One region of the Paenibacillus baimaensis genome, then DNA from elsewhere that is predicted to be linked to it. Evidence: riboswitches for the same ligand, from Rfam matches in the RefSeq annotation. Region 1 holds a riboswitch; the other holds the start of a gene.
The links. Region 1 has a riboswitch for thiamine pyrophosphate ahead of thiS (sulfur carrier protein ThiS). Riboswitches for the same ligand answer to the same signal wherever they lie in the genome.

Region 1 (7,925 bases):
TGCTCGTTAATGCTTGTACCGTTTTTAGCGGCGAGAAGTAATGTATCATATACTGTGATTGTAAGTCAAGCACTAAATCTAAAATAAGTTTATGGTGAGAAAAGAGCCTGCCATCCATAGCGCAAACGCTCTAATCTCCCAAGCTTTATTATGTTCAAAGGTAGCGATTAATTATTCAATCATACCTTCAATTGGGCTGCTGGCAGAAGCATACCTCTTCTTGGCAATACGTCCGGCCAGGAAGCCTTTACGACCCGCAATAACGGCTAACTTGAAGGCTTCAGCCATGAGTACAGGGTCCTGGGCACCTGAAACTGCTGTATTAAGCAGCACACCATCAGCACCGAGCTCCATTGCTAAAGCTGCATCTGATGGGCTGCCAATTCCAGCATCAACAATAACAGGGACTTTGGCTTCCTCAATAATAAATCGCAGCTGGTTAGGGTTGACGATTCCTTGTCCGGAGCCAATTGGCGATGCACCCGGCATAACCGCAGCCGCACCGGCTTCTTGAAGCTTTCGCGCCAAGATCGGATCATCGGATGTGTATGGCAATACGATAAAACCAAGATCCACCAAAATTTTGGTCGCCTCTAATGTACCTATTGGATCAGGCAGCAATGTTCTCGGATCACCGATAACTTCAACCTTAATCATGTCACACAAACCTGTAGCTCTCGCAAGCTTGGCGATACGAACCGCTTCCTCTACACTAAAAGCACCTGCGGTGTTAGGCAGCAGCGTGAATTTTTTCAAGTCAAGTGTTTCTAAAAAATTGGGTGCTTCCGGGTTATCGATGGGCAGCCTGCGGATAGCAAATGTTAAAACATCCGCTTCGGAAGCTTGTACAGCCAGATTTTGAACGCCCAAATCTGTAAATTTTCCAGTTCCCAACAACAGTCGGGATTTAAACTCATACGGCCCTATTTTTAATACATCACTCATACCTTATTCCTCCAATGTTATTGCTCACATTTATTTACACTTCTTATCAAGAAAAAGTAGACATGCCAGTTCGTAACCCTATGTATGGAGATTGGATTTAGCCCCCGCCAACAAAATGAACGATTTCCAGCTTATCACCTTCCTGTAAAGGCGTATTAGCATAAGCATCACGGTCAACAATGTCCCTATTCAATTCGATGACCAGAATTTTTTGTTCCAGCTTAAACAGAGTTAACAGCTCGGCAACCGTTGAAAGCTGTTCCACCTCTCGCTCTTCCCCATTGATGGTTAATAGCATATAAAACACCTGCCTTTCTGATCATAAATCAACAAAAAAACCAACCGCATCGGTTGGTTGACTTCGCAATTAACACCCATAACAACAGGCTCTGCGCTCGTCCACTTCCCTACGCTGGTATCATCCAGAAGCATGCTAGCCGCATGCCGATCAGGTTCCAAGGGTCAAGGAATGTATTTCCTTATCTCAGCCTCAACGTCAGAGGCTCCCCCAGTGGGTATTCAATTATCGATATTATATCAAAAAAATGAACATTTGTCGCATTGAATAACTCAATATATAATATGTGGTTTAAATATGCGTGTAACGGATTTCCAATAATGTAATATCCTCGTCCATCGCATAGATGACTTCCTTGGCCAGCTGCTTTTTGACCAGCTTATTCAATAGCAAAGGCAGCTCCAGCTTGATATCGGAGAGCACCTCAGACTGTTGAAGCTCCTGAAGGCTCCATGCCTCTGTGCTGCTTGATAGCAGATCGAGAACTCTTTTACAGCAACGCTCCATCTTGGACATCACTGAAAACTCACACGCCAGCAGCACCAGTTGAACCCTTTGCTTGATTGTTTCCTTACTCATGGTCAGCTCTTCATACAGCTTGTATACACCGGGATTAATCGATTTGATCTGACGCCAGACTGTTACCTCAGGATGAATGCCTGCCTCGATAATGACGATTCTCGCCCAGTGGTGGAGTGCTTCTAAGATGTTGTTATAGGCATCCAGCGAATGATTCTCCAATATGTATTCCTTGCTCTGCAAATATCTCCTTAAAAATTTTGAAAACTCAATTAACAGCTTATGCTCTCGCAATTCCATAGGGAATTCTAGCGTCCGGTGCCGTAAGGTTTCCAAATACAGGTTATGATCCAGAAGAATCTCTCCTTTTAAGATCCAGAAGATAAGATTGCGATGCTCTCCGTGCAATATAAAATAGTCTAATGTTGACGGGCTGATCCAACGTTCTTGTATACGGCGGTTGTCTTTTATATAATGATATTGTTGATCGGTTTTCTGGACTTCATTCGAAATGACAAGCAGCAGGAGATCAAAGCCATCGGTTACCGCTGAAAAAATAGACGGATTGTCTACGGCCAGCAGACTGGTAACTGCTTCATTCTCTCGGAGCCTGGCAACCAGCTGTTCCTTAATGGCATTCATCGCTGCAGCCTCCTAATAGATTTCATGATACAACATATTTCTACAAAAGTAGGCGGTTTCCTGCATGCACCAAGTGACAATTTTCACAATTTATTCGAAAGTAGATGTGAATTCATGAAATTCAAATCAAGTAAAGTGAACGAGTTCAGATTATGGGGCTTATTGTTGACGATGGGCGGTATGCTGCTCATGATTGTCGGCTTGGCCGGAATTGTATTCAATTGGGGTACTGCCGGCAAAATTATGGCGGGAATCTTCATGGTTATCGGTGCCATCGCGATGCTGGCGAGTATGGCGGTTTATTTCTGGGCGGGCATGATGTCTACCAGTACGACCGTCATCGAGTGTCCGGAATGCGGCAAGCCCACCAAAATGCTGGGTAAGACCGATCGCTGCATGTTTTGTAAAACGATTCTTTCTCTGGATCCCAAGCATGATCCTAACGCTAACGCTTAAGGTAACTCACCCAAAGCTGCATCTGATTTAATCGTAAAAAAACCGACCTTCAATGCCTTCAAGGGCACTGAAACGTCGGTTTTTTGTTATATACGTGCATCTTGATCAGAACTTACTGCAAAGCATTATTAATCAAACTCCAGATCGGTGGAAGCTCATAGCCTCTGCGCCAGGAGGCAATTCCGGCCAATTGGTATTTTTTCACCAAATCAACCCTTGCCTTCATGGATACTTCGTCCTCCATCCAAATCCGGTTCAGCTTGCCGTCTTCTTTATATTCCACGTAATTTTGCCCTGCTTCAGGCAGAAATTTGGGGGTTAAGTTCTTTTCTTTGATAATCCTCTGCTGAGCTTCCATAAAAACGGATCGAGAGCTTACCTTGGTCTTACCGTTAACCTGCTCCTCGGTCCAAATACGCGTGTAAAAGGGAACACCGAGAATCAGCTTGGAGGCTGGAATTTTATCTTCGCTCATCATTCGAGTCAGACTTTTTTCCACCCATGGCAACGAAGCCACTGAGCCCGAGGTCGGGCTGCTTGCCCAAAATTCGTCGTAAGCCATCAACATCATATAATCAAGTGATTCTATAAGTGCTTTGCGATCATAGAACATGGACCACATTTCATTGGTTGATTTGGGAGTTACATCCATCGACACGACAAGCCCCTGCTCATGCATGAGCGGAACCATCTCACGAACAAACTGTACCAGTTCATCTTTGTCATCCAGATTTACATTCTCAAAATCAATGTTGATCCCCTGAAGCGAATAAAGCTGTGCATAGCTAAGCAGCTGTTTGATCATTTTCATTCTTTTGTCATAGGTAGATAGAGCTTCTGTCGTGCGTTTGGGTTCAAAGCCATTGCTGAACAGTCCCCAAACCTGAATGTTGTTAGCGTGTGCCCATTTGATATAAGCAGGGTCCCCGATATTCTTGATCGTACCTTGCCCATCCTCCAGAGAGAACCAGGTTGGACTGACGACATCCAGGCCAGGCATCGGGGGAAACTTGGTCGTATCCGGATTTTTGTTAAATACCTGCTCCCATGTCATGTTGATTGTGCCAGTAATCGGTTTGACTGGGACAAAGCTTGGTGGAGGCACTTGTTTGGGCAGCGTTTCCTTACGGTCAGGCTTCAAGTGATCCTTGCTAACATACCCCATATAGCCGCTGCTAAGTTGTATACGGTACCATTCAGGATTATCATCGGACCAGATCATTACCGATTCGCCCTGCTTAATATCTACAAGGATCGGGGATTTAATGGCCGCCTCTTTACGCATCGGAATGGTTTTGGAAGGCTTATCCGGATAAGCTACCGTCTTACCCCATTCCAGGGTATCTCCTTCTTTAACGAGGATAACTGCACCTGTCTCGGGTGATTCGCGAAGCTCAATAGGGTAAAGCTGCTTGATGGGCTCCATCGGCAAATACAGGGTACCCTCTACTTTTTCCAATGGAAATTTCAGTGTAAATGGTTTTTCATTCAACATGCCCGTTAATTGACTTGTTCTCAAACGAATGACTTTGTCCTGTGTCGTAATAATCGTCGATTCGCTCTCTGATTCATGAATCATACTTGGATCAATAAGTTCCTTCACCGTGTCAAACGGCAGCTTGAGACTCTCTTCCTTGCCCGTGGCAGGCTTCTCCAGCATCTCACCCTGATAAAAAATAGGCTTCACCAGTCCCGCAAATGTAGGCTTCTCATGCTTACCGGTAGGTACGAATTTGGCCCAATAATAACCAAAACCTACACCTAATACAATGACAATTAGTAATGATAACAAAATAAAGCGTAACCTCTTTGATTTTCTTGGCTTCAACAGGTCGTTCGAGTAATCCGATTCCATCGCTTCACTCCCATGATGACGGTATGGACAACACAAAAAGAACGCGTCCAAGGCCCTTGTCCAGCAAGGCGCTTGGGACACGTCCATTATACCGCAAATCCGGCTGGTCGTCTTGTAATCTTCCTATACCTGTCGTACAGCTGCACAGTCGGTACATAATCCATATACTTCTACACGATGGCTTTTGATCAAAAAGCCAGTTTCCACTCCGGCTGTTATTTCCAAATCATTCAATGGTTTATAAACAAAATCGACCAATTTGCCGCATTCTTCACACAGCGCATGATAATGGTCGGACATATCCGCATCAAAACGGCTTGAATGATCACCGTAGGTCATTTCTCTTACAAGTCCCAGCTCAATATACACTTTTAAATTGTTATAGACCGTAGCCACACTCATACTTGGGTAACGTGGTGCCAGGGCTTTGTAAATCTCATCCGCTGTCGGATGTGTCATGGTATTCAGCAGATAGGCGAGAATTGCATGTCTTTGAGGGGTCATGCGTACGCCAGTCGCCTTCAGCTTTGTTAACGCTTGCTCCATTCGTGAATCCATGCTGTCTCACCGCCTAACATTCAGTAAAAGGTTATCGCCTCATTTTAAGCGGGTTTCAAGCTGTTTGTCAATGTACAGATTGATATAAAACGTTGGAAACTCTTACTTTTTTGATTGAATTGCTTTTATTTAGCCACCGTTATCGTTAGCGATCCCTTGGTATCCAATTTAATCAGATTTTTGCCATTGCCGATACTGCCTTCTATGTTATCCTTGCGAACTTGCAAAGGTAATGCGGTCTGAATATTACCTTTATTGGCCTCTCCTTTAACTCTGTAATCGCCATTGGATGGGAGGGCTAGATTCATCTTGCCATGATTCGTTTCCAAATCCCATTCTCCATTGACGGCATGGCTGGTTATTTCCAGATCGCCATTGGTCGTTTCAGCCTTCAGAGATCGCAATGCTTCGACAATTTTAATATTGCCATTCGTTGTTGAGGCTTTAATATCTCCTGTTACCCCTGTTAATCGCAGTTCACCATTGGTTGACTCGAGCTCAGCATTCCCCTCGTGATTGCCTGCTTCAATAGATCCATTCGTTGTACTCAGCTTCAAACGACCCTTGGTGGCGTTGGTTGTAACCTGAGCATTCGTCGATTCCAAATCTATATCCGCTTCGATACCCGTCAGTTGAATCTCTCCGTTGGTAGTACGGATTTTGAGCTGCTTTGTGAGTGCAAGCTGGTCAGCTTTAAGACGACCATTGGTCAATTCAACGTCCATATTGGCTTGAAGTTGGGCCGGGACCGTTATGACCAGATCAATTGCAGGTCGCTTCCTCGACCAAAATTCTCCGCCATACTCTCCTCCTTCAGCAACCAGTTGAAGTGTATGCCCGCTAAAGCTTTGCTTGACTTGTGTTTGATTAGCAATCTCAGCGGCTTCCTTCTCATCATCTAAAGCTACATAAACAGTCGCTTCGACCTGCAGCTGGCTGCCACTCCCTGATTGGATTGTAATACTGCCGTTGCTCTCGTTATGGATAGATATGCGGTCAAGGTCCGATGGAAGCGAGATCAGCTCAGCTTCTTTTGTAAATTTTCGACCTTCACCACCCATCGTGGAAGTCACAAACGATTTCCCGAAGTCGAACGCGCCCGTCCAGTTTTGGAACAAAGCAGCTGTATTCGTGCTACCGATTACTACCGCAGAGATCAGCACTGCAAATACAACTCCACGAAGATCAAGCCGCAGCTGCTTATCGCTTTCGCCATATCTCATATTCAATAAAATGTACTCCAAACCAAGCGAAATAAACAGTATCGGCCACCACTCCACCAAAAGTGCTGTCAGGTGTAAGCTGGCATACTTATCTATAATTACAGCAGAGCCAACTGCAATCAGTAATAACGCTGCTGTATAACGTCCTGCTTTACGCATGGTTAACACCTCCTATAAGTTTTGCAGAGCAAAACTGTCTTCGTAAGCATATGCTTGTTTGCTTTAGCAAACTTGCATCGTAAGCATAGTCTTTGTTTTGCAGAGCAAAACTGTCTTCGTAAGCATAGCATCAAGCTTGCTTGGGCAATCTTACTTGATCTGAATGCTATTATTTTTTGGTGGATTCCTTCAAGAACATAAAGACACCGATCACTATTAACAGAATCGCGCCGATTGATGAGCCCAGCATGTCAAAAATTTGATTCAGCCAAGCCGGTTTGCTGCTAATCAGAAATAGGAAAATACCTCCAATAACTAATACGTAACCAAGCGGGCTGCCTTTAGTCAGCTTTTTTAATGGCTGTTTAAATTCGTCGCCTGCATCATTCAAAGGGTCGGAGTATACTCCGTTCCATTGACCATTCACATTATCGGTTTGCTGCAGCGCATCAAAAATATTGTAAAAATAAATCACTGGCACAAATAACGAGAACAGCACAATCAACGGGATACTGGTGCTTGAGCTTGTTGAAAAAAACACGATAGCAAAAATATTCATAATCAGCAGCAGCATAATCATCATTCCCCGCTGCATCAGTCCCAAATAAAGCAGACCGGTGCCGGGAATCAGAAATGAAAGCAGACCAGCCACAAATTTATTTTTACGAGGTGCTTTGCGGAATGGGTCATAAGGAGGTTCGTGCTTGGTTGCATTCCAGCGCTCCATACGCTCCTTTAAAAAGGCTTCTTCCTTTTCAAGGTCCAGATCTGCAGACTGATTGTTTTTTTCTTCCATATTCGTATATTCCTCCGTTCATTAGATATTAGGGTTAAGAAGTCAGATACAACGATAGGTGCTGAACCGTATTGCCGATCTCCGTAAATGTATTTTGTATGCCCGCTCCCCACTGACCTGCATTAATAGAAATGATTCTACCCAAAATACCCGAGCTTACGAACAGATAGGTTGCCGCTGTAGCGATCAGCCCATTAATTAACTCAGGCCGCCAAAGACGTCTTGGGGCACTAGCTGGGTCAGCCTTACAGGGATGACTCGATGTCGGTACAAGATTGTCAATATGCTCCTTGGATTGTTCACGAATCTTGTGCATGACCCTGTCCTCCAATCCGGGGGTAGGGGACAGCACATCCATTCCGTTCAAAAGCTCCTCCAAATTCAGATACGTATGCAGACGGGCCCGACAGCCAGAGCAGATATGAATATGCTGTTGAATTCGCTTGTATTCAAGCTCGGAGCAAGCTCTATTTA
Region 2 (7,925 bases), on a different contig from region 1:
ACCCACACACGCGTCGCAAAATAACGGACAATATCCAAATCGTGGGTGACCATAATGATCGACGTTCCCTTTTGCCGCCATGCCTCCAGCTTCTCTAATATGGCGAAGGTATTGGCAGCATCCTGCCCAAACGTCGGTTCATCCAGAAGCAGCAGCTTCTGATCCTTGAACATGGCAGTGGCAACGCTGAGCCTGCGTTTTTGGCCAAGTGAGAGCTGGTAAGGATGAAGAGCTCTTTGACCATACAGATCAAACTCAGCTAGTAATGCTTCAGCTCTACTTGTGAAATCAGCTTTTCCATCAAGCTTAAAACCAAATGACGCTTCATCGATCACCGAATTGGTCACGAATTGCATTTCCGGGTTTTGGAATACATAAGCCGCTGTCTCTACTACATCTTTAAAGCCCCGTACCTGCTGACCCAGCAGCCTGTAGCTGCCGCTTGTCGGGATCAATTGCATCATGGCCTGCAGCAGCGTGCTTTTGCCTGCGCCATTATGACCGACAACGGCAATCCATTCCCCGACTGTCAAGCTTAGCTCAGCGACTGCGATCTTGGTCACCCGACGTCCTTGATAACCATTGAAGTTATGCAGGGCTAGCGTCTCTGTATCAGCCATTGCAGCGGTCGCCGTCCTACTGCTCAGTTCATCACTTCGTCTGCTGGCTATTTCCTTATATAATGGCTCATCCGAATAGTGCTCCCATACTCCAGGATACCATATTCCATATTCCTGAAGCTCCACTCGATAATCGGCAAAAATCATTGTTGGAGTACCATCGGCCAATATCTCTCCATACTTATTAAACAAGATAACACGATCAACAAAATCGATGATCTCATCAATTTTATGCTCGACAATGATGATCGTTTTGTCCTGCCCGACCGCTTTGATCGTATCCCATACTTCTCGGGTTCCTTCTGGATCAAGCAGTGAGGTGGGCTCATCCAGAAACAACACCTCCGGCTTTAAAGCCAGTACAGACGCTATTGCCAACCGCTGCTTCATCCCTTGCGACATGGAGCCAATCGCTACGTGATTTTGTTCAAAATTCAGCCCTACCTCGCGGAGTCCACTCTGGATAAGCTGCGGCATATCTGCACGTGGCACCCCCAGGTTCTCCAGTACAAAAGCCATCTCTTCATCCACAAAGGGCATACAAAACTGCGTATCCGGATCTTGGAACACATAACCCCAGGAGGATGGAATCTGGATAGCATCACATTTCATCGGAATCTCAATTGCCTGTGGAATTAAGCCTGTAAGCACCTGCAGCAATGTAGACTTACCGCATCCGCTTGGTCCCAGCAGCAGCACCTTCTGCCCTGTATACAATTCAACAGATAGATCCTCGAACTGCAGGGAAGGGCTGCCTGCAAATTTCAAGCGTAAGCCCTTGACCGAGGCACATACGCCCATCATTGCTTACGCTCCAGCGCATCGAAGTCAGCCTGGCTGGCTGGACGGACCAGTTGGGTAACACCCGTTGCCTCCAGTGCCTTAACAAGACCGTACGAGCACAGTCCGGTAAAGAAGATGGACCCGATAATCCGAAATACAAAGTACAAAATCAAATTCCAGGATTCAAGGTCAAGCAAATAGCCTTTGAAAGCATCAAACACAAGCGATGCAATAGCCGAAGCTACTCCAGCCAAGCAAGCCGCTGTGACCGAGAAACGGCGATAAGCAAACAGTAGAAAGATCAATTCCGCACCAAGCCCTTGAGCGATCCCATAGGTTAACGCTTCAACTCCGTACTGAGAGCCCGCGATCAGCTCACCGGAAGCTGCAGCAATTTCTGCAAGCAGTGCTACACCCGGCTTACGAATGATCAGAAAGGCAACAACAGCCGCCATAAACCATACGCCGTACATCAACTGATCCAACTGGAAGCCTGCGAGCTTCACCACATTGGACACATCTCCCCACAGACGGTAAATGATCGCAAAGACAACAGAGATGACGACCGTGACCAGAATATCGGTCAATTTTAAACCTTTGGACATATAATACCCACTCCTTCGATTATGGGGGCTGTTTGAACCGATAAGTGAGCGCCAAAAAGACCACTCCCATATCGGAAGTGGTCTGCATGTATGAATCCATTACACGCTTCGAGTGCTCTCCACTTCCCTACGCTGGTTTCATCCAGATCAGGTTCAGAGGGTTTAGAATCTATGGATTCAGTCTCAGCCCAAATGGCTCCCCTAGTGACAACCTTCATATTATCAGGTTTGATCAAAATGTCAACGACAAAAAAATAAGACAAGCCCGCATTCAGGCTTGTCCACTGTACAACTTTTTACGAAAAACGCTTATTCAAAGTAGGTGTATTCCCATTCGCCTTCTTCAGCCGTCCATGAAGTTGCGTCTGTATATTCAGGTACGCCTGTGAAAATCAGTGTGTATTCTTTCATTTCTACCGGTTTCAAGTGAACAGGCAGATCTGTAAAGTATTGGTTAGCTACTTCTTTAGAATCACCAGCATCATTATGAAGAATAATTTTCACACTTACTTTTTGCACAACATCAATGTTTTTACCGCCAGTGTTTGTGAAAACACCGGATGCTTTCAAACTACCATCTTCATAGAACACTGAAAGTACTGAGAAATCAAGCGCTGCCGGTGCTGTATCAGCCGCTGGTGCAGGAGCTGCCGCTTCTTCTGCCGGTGCTGGAGTAACCGCTGGTGCATCATCAAAGTATGTAAATTCCCATTCGCCTTCTTCAGCAGTCCATGAAGTTGCATCTGTGTACTCAGGTACATCAGAGAAAGTCAAAGTGTACTCAGCTGCTTCACCTGGTTTGATATTCAGCTTTAAGTCTGTAAAGTAGTGATTAGCTACTTCTTTGGAATCACCAGCATCGTTGTGAAGGATGATCTTAACGTCTACTTTCGTTACATCTGCAATGCTTTTGTCCCCTGTGTTCTTAAAATTACCTACTGCGGTCAAGACACCGTTCTCATAAGCTACCGATGTGATTTCAAAATCCATTGCTGCATCAGCAAATGCCAGTGAAGACATACCAAGCAAACAAGCCCAAAGCATAATGGAAACCGTTAGAAACTTTAATACTTTTTTCATCATTTTTCACTCCTATTTTATATGTAGTAAGACCTACTTCACAACATTATAATCTGCTTTTCTTAATAAAAAAGAAATATAAACAATACTTTAGAATTAATTTGTCGAAAATGTGTATAATTTGAGACTAACCGGATATTAAAAGCCGTTCACCTCCAAATTGGAAGTGAACGGCTCTGTGATTTCACTGATTTTACTTACAGATAAGCTTCTATGAAACGCATCATTGCCTCTTCATGGAAAGGCAATCCCTCATGTCCGTAATCATGGTACAATCGAACTTCCTTTGGACCAGCCAAGTGGTTGTAAGCAGCAAAGCAGGTCGAAGGCGGGCATGTGATATCCTGCAAGGTTATCGCCATTAAGGTTCTGGCCTTGATCCGGCTTGCCATATTCATACCATCGAAGTAGCTGAGCGTTCTATACACCTGTTCTTCCTGTCGATGCTCAGGATCATACCGACGGAACCAGTTCTTGATTTCCACATAAGGTCCAGAAGCATGAATCTCTACAGAACGACGGAAGTGGCTTAGGAAAGGAAATACAGGCAACGCCAGCTTCGGACGAGAATCCAGTCCCGCTGCGGCGAGTGCCAACCCACCACCTTGACTACCCCCATATACTACAATTCGGCTGGCATCGACCTCTTCGCGTGAACATACGAAATCAAGAGCACGAATACAATCCAGATACACCTGCTTATAATAGTAAGAAGCCGGATCCAGTATGCCCAAGGTCATCCAACCCGGAATACCTCCCTGGGGATATTCGGCCCTATCCGGTGTTAAGCCACCCTGACCTCTTACGTCAATCGCCAAAGCCGCCATTCCCATCGAAGCCCATTGCAGCAGTTCGTTCGGATAACCGCGATTGCCCGAATAACCATGATATTTGACCAAGACAGGCAGTGAACCGGGTTGATGTTCACCCTTCGGAGTTACGTACCAACCATGAATCGGTGTACCATCCGCTCCATCAAAAACCACATCATATATCGAAATCGATTTCAATGGATGATCTTGCACGAGATTTACTTGTGCATGAAGAGGCTTTTGATTTGAAAGCGCTTTGGCGTTATCCCAAAACAAGTCAAAATCAGCCTCGTTCGTAAGCTCAGGCTTATAATCCTGAAGCTGGGATAAGGGCATATCTACATTAGGCAAATGGAACAGCTCCTCTTGAATATAATGGGTTAAATGAATGATCCTCCTGCTTATTGTACCAACTATTCGGTGGCGCGCAACCTATTTTTATCCATACCGGAGCCTCCGGCCATCCTCAGAAAAAGCTTCTTTTTTCTTGCGTTGCAGCAGGTTATGTGTCAAGATATTCGTTAGTATCCAATCGACAAGAAATAGGTGAATTGCATTCATGATGAAATCTTTTTTTCGCTTACTGACAGAGCTCTATTCACGTAAAGCGATATCCCGGGTAACGGGAGCATTTGCTCAATCCAGAGTAAGCCGCAAGCTTATCCCGCGCTTTGCCGGCATTTATGGTATCCGGTTGGAGGATGCAGAGAAGCCATGGAACGAGTATGTGTCTTTAAATGACTTTTTCACACGTAGATTAAAAAATGGCCTTCGTCCGATTGATATGTCTCCACATATCGTAGTCAGTCCGGTGGATGCAGCCATTACCGGTATGGGACCGATCAGCGAAGGATTAATTCTTAATGTCAAGGGACAAGATTACACGATCGATGAAATGCTTAATTTCTCGCCGCGTGCGGTCAGCTATAAGAATGGCTTTTACTTTGTGCTTTATCTCAGCCCAACCGATTACCACAGAATTCACACCCCTATTGAGGGTGATATTATTGAAAAAGAACACATTCCCGGCAAAGTATATCCCGTTAATGAGTTTGGTCTCCGTCAAATGCGCCGAGTATTAAGTCGTAATGAAAGACTGATTACGTATATGCAGCATGAGGACGGAGAAATTGCCGTCGTTAAGGTTGGAGCGATGAATGTCAGCAGCATTCAATACGTCTCTCCATTGCCGCAGCGACCCGGACGTGGTGATGAGCTCGCTTATTTTCAATTTGGTTCCACAGTCGTGCTTCTGATGGAAACCGATACCTTTGAAAGCCGCACCGACCTTCAGGTCGGCAGTAAAGTCAAGATGGGACAAATACTGGGCTTCGTTAAACGCAAATCATAAACCGACAAGTCTACGCAGGTTACTCACAATCAGCCTTTTTCAGTAGAACATTCATAAAAGTTACCTGGCTTGGGGTAGTGGGCATTGCCCTTACTCCGAGCTATTCAGTTTGTATCGACTTCCATACCTCTTCCATCCTCTTGATCGCATACTCGATGTCTGCCTCCGATAAATGAGGGAAATTAAAATAAGCTCCATAGCTAACTTTCTCTGCTTCTGCCTCAGTTTCTGTCAACTGAACAGGCACACTAACCTCTGACCAACGGATACCTGCTTGAGCACATTGATCACGAAACTCGATATAGGTCGGTTCATTGCCGCGCCACCATCCAAAAATATGCAGACCTGCGTCACCCTCCACCCAGGCGAATTGACCGGACAGCAGCATATACAGCCATTTTTGCAGGCATTCGAACTTGCGACTGTAAGCACGCTTCATTCTGCGTAAGTGACGTTCGTAGCTGCCGCTCCCCATAAAAGCTGCAAGTGTCCGCTGCTCCAGTAAGCCGGTAGGCCGTGGTTCAAATAAGGCCTTCGCTTTACGTATCGGTTCCACCAAAGAAGCAGGCATAACTGCGTAACCGATTCGAATGCCGCTCAAGAGCGTTTTACTAAAGCTGCCGATGTAGATGACACGATCCTCCCGATCCAATACCTTAAGTGGCTCCAATGACTTGCCACGGTGACGGAATTCGCTGTCGTAATCATCCTCGATAATAATCGCATCCTGCTCATAAGCCCATTTTAAAAGCTGCTGTCTCCGTTCCATGCTTAATACAACGCCTGTAGGAAACTGACGGCTTGGTGTAACAAACAACAGCTTGGCTTCCCAATCATCTGGAATAATTCCTTGTCCGTCCATAGAAATCGTCTTGGTAATACCTCCTGCTGTATGCACAGCTCGCCGAATACCCAAATAACCCGGGTTTTCTACGATAACAGGATCTCCGGGATTAACCAACAGTTGAACCGTCAGCGCGATAGCCTGCATCGAACCGTTGAATATGACAATTTGCGATGGATGACTATCGATCCCCCGGGCCCTGCGTAAATATTGTGCGATGCTGTTCCGTAATTCATAGTCTCCCTGCAGTTCAGCACGTGGAATAACTCCTTGTCCCGTTAACTCCTTGGCTGCAGCATGGAGATGTCGGTTCCATTCTTCTTGTGGAAATAACCCAATATCCGGTGCAAACCAATGAAAATCAATTTGCTTTACAACACCTGGCAAATCATACGAGACATCCCCTGTTGGCTGCGACATAAGCCGTTTTCCCCAATCCGACAGTACGTAGACTTGGCTTTGCCGCTCAGGAGTGGACTTCGGTTCATAATGGATCGAAACGAAGGTCCCGCGTCCTATCTCGCTTCGCACGTAACCCTCTGCATTCAGCATATCGTAAACGACATTGACTGTTCCTCTGGACAATCCGTACAATGCTGCCAATTCCCGGCTCGAAGGAAGCCGTGTTTCGTAAGTCAGCACTCCATCCAGGATTGAATCTCTTAATGAATGATACAAAGCCAGCAGCTTGGTAGGGTACTTGGAACGGTATAGATGAAACGGAATTTGAAAGTGCATGCCGAGGACTCCTCTTGATTTAATTAGAGAAACCATATTGGTACAGTCATTTAACTCTAAATTGGAGCTTATTATTTGTCAATAAGTACGTTAAGCTCATAATCAAACCTATCAAGGAGGTCATCCCTATGAGAAGAAAAGAATTTGAAGTGATGGATCATGAGGAAACGCTGCAATTTTTGCAGGAGGTAAGCTTTGGTGTGTTAGGCTCGAATGGTGAGGATGGCTGGCCGCAGTTGACTCCTTTAAATTTCGTCTATTATGAGGGCTGTCTGTATTTCCACGGCAGCCATGTTGGACAAAAAATGAAAAACCTCAAATCAGATACACGAGTCACCTTCTCCGTTGCCAAGGAATATGCGATTATTCCTTCTTACTGGTCAGACACCAAGCTTGCTTGCCCGGCTACTGCGTTTTTTAAATCTGTACTGATCAAGGGACATGCGGAGCTGGTCAGTGATCTGCAGCAAAAGGCAGCAGCGCTTAGCGCATTTATGCAGAAGCTGCAAAGCGAAGGTGGCTATGAGCAGATTGACCCGCTGGATACCGATTACATCCCTCAGCTTAAAGCGACTTCCGTTGTACGTATCGTGATTTCCGAGATGTCAGCCAAGTTTAAATTCGGGCAGAATATGCAGCAGGACCGATTAGAACAAATCACCACTGGGCTCGTTGAAAGAAATCTGGAGCTTGATACCGAAACCGCGACGCTTATGAAAGCTTATTGCCCTCATCATCGGAAACAGTCTTAGCCGGATCCAACATTTGGATTTCCATAACCCAAAAAGTCCGCAAGGCATAATGCCTGCGGACTTTTTGGGTTATGATTCAGAAATTTTGAATAGAGGACTTATCTCAAATCCTGTGGAGCTACCATATCCATATCGCTGAACTCTTGATTTTCACCAGCCATCGCCCAAATAAACGTATAGTTATTCGTGCCGACTCCGGAATGGATCGACCAGCTTGGGGAAATAATCGCCTGCTCGTTGCGAACAACAAGATGACGAGTTTCAGTAGGCTCGCCCATCATGTGGAACACAAGACCATCTTCAGGCATATCAAAATACAAATACACTTCCGAACGACGGT

Region 2: linked by a shared signal. The riboswitch ahead of OB236_RS31080 (ECF transporter S component) and the one ahead of thiS (sulfur carrier protein ThiS) in region 1 are both predicted to bind thiamine pyrophosphate.

The regions. Positions count from the first base shown of each region.
Region 1 is NZ_JAOQIO010000099.1:219-8,143, forward strand. Features, by position in the region: gene OB236_RS28765 (thiazole synthase) at 172-945, opposite strand; gene thiS (sulfur carrier protein ThiS) at 1,043-1,243, opposite strand; TPP riboswitch at 1,333-1,465, opposite strand; gene OB236_RS28775 (nucleotidyltransferase-like protein) at 1,535-2,404, opposite strand; gene OB236_RS28780 (DUF2614 family zinc ribbon-containing protein) at 2,519-2,860, shown strand; gene OB236_RS28785 (glycosyl hydrolase family 18 protein) at 2,973-4,715, opposite strand; gene OB236_RS28790 (Fur family transcriptional regulator) at 4,839-5,273, opposite strand; gene OB236_RS28795 (DUF4097 domain-containing protein) at 5,399-6,655, opposite strand; gene OB236_RS28800 (hypothetical protein) at 6,825-7,451, opposite strand; gene OB236_RS28805 (anti-sigma factor family protein) at 7,486-7,925, opposite strand, start outside; gene OB236_RS28810 (RNA polymerase sigma factor) at 7,919-7,925, opposite strand, start outside.
Region 2 is NZ_JAOQIO010000107.1:60,253-68,177, forward strand. Features, by position in the region: gene OB236_RS31075 (ABC transporter ATP-binding protein) at 1-1,421, opposite strand, end outside; gene OB236_RS31080 (ECF transporter S component) at 1,421-2,008, opposite strand; TPP riboswitch at 2,116-2,221, opposite strand; gene OB236_RS31085 (hypothetical protein) at 2,318-3,088, opposite strand; gene OB236_RS31090 (acetylxylan esterase) at 3,286-4,251, opposite strand; gene asd (archaetidylserine decarboxylase) at 4,460-5,251, shown strand; gene pdxR (MocR-like pyridoxine biosynthesis transcription factor PdxR) at 5,352-6,833, opposite strand; gene OB236_RS31105 (pyridoxamine 5'-phosphate oxidase family protein) at 6,962-7,585, shown strand; gene kduI (5-dehydro-4-deoxy-D-glucuronate isomerase) at 7,684-7,925, opposite strand, start outside.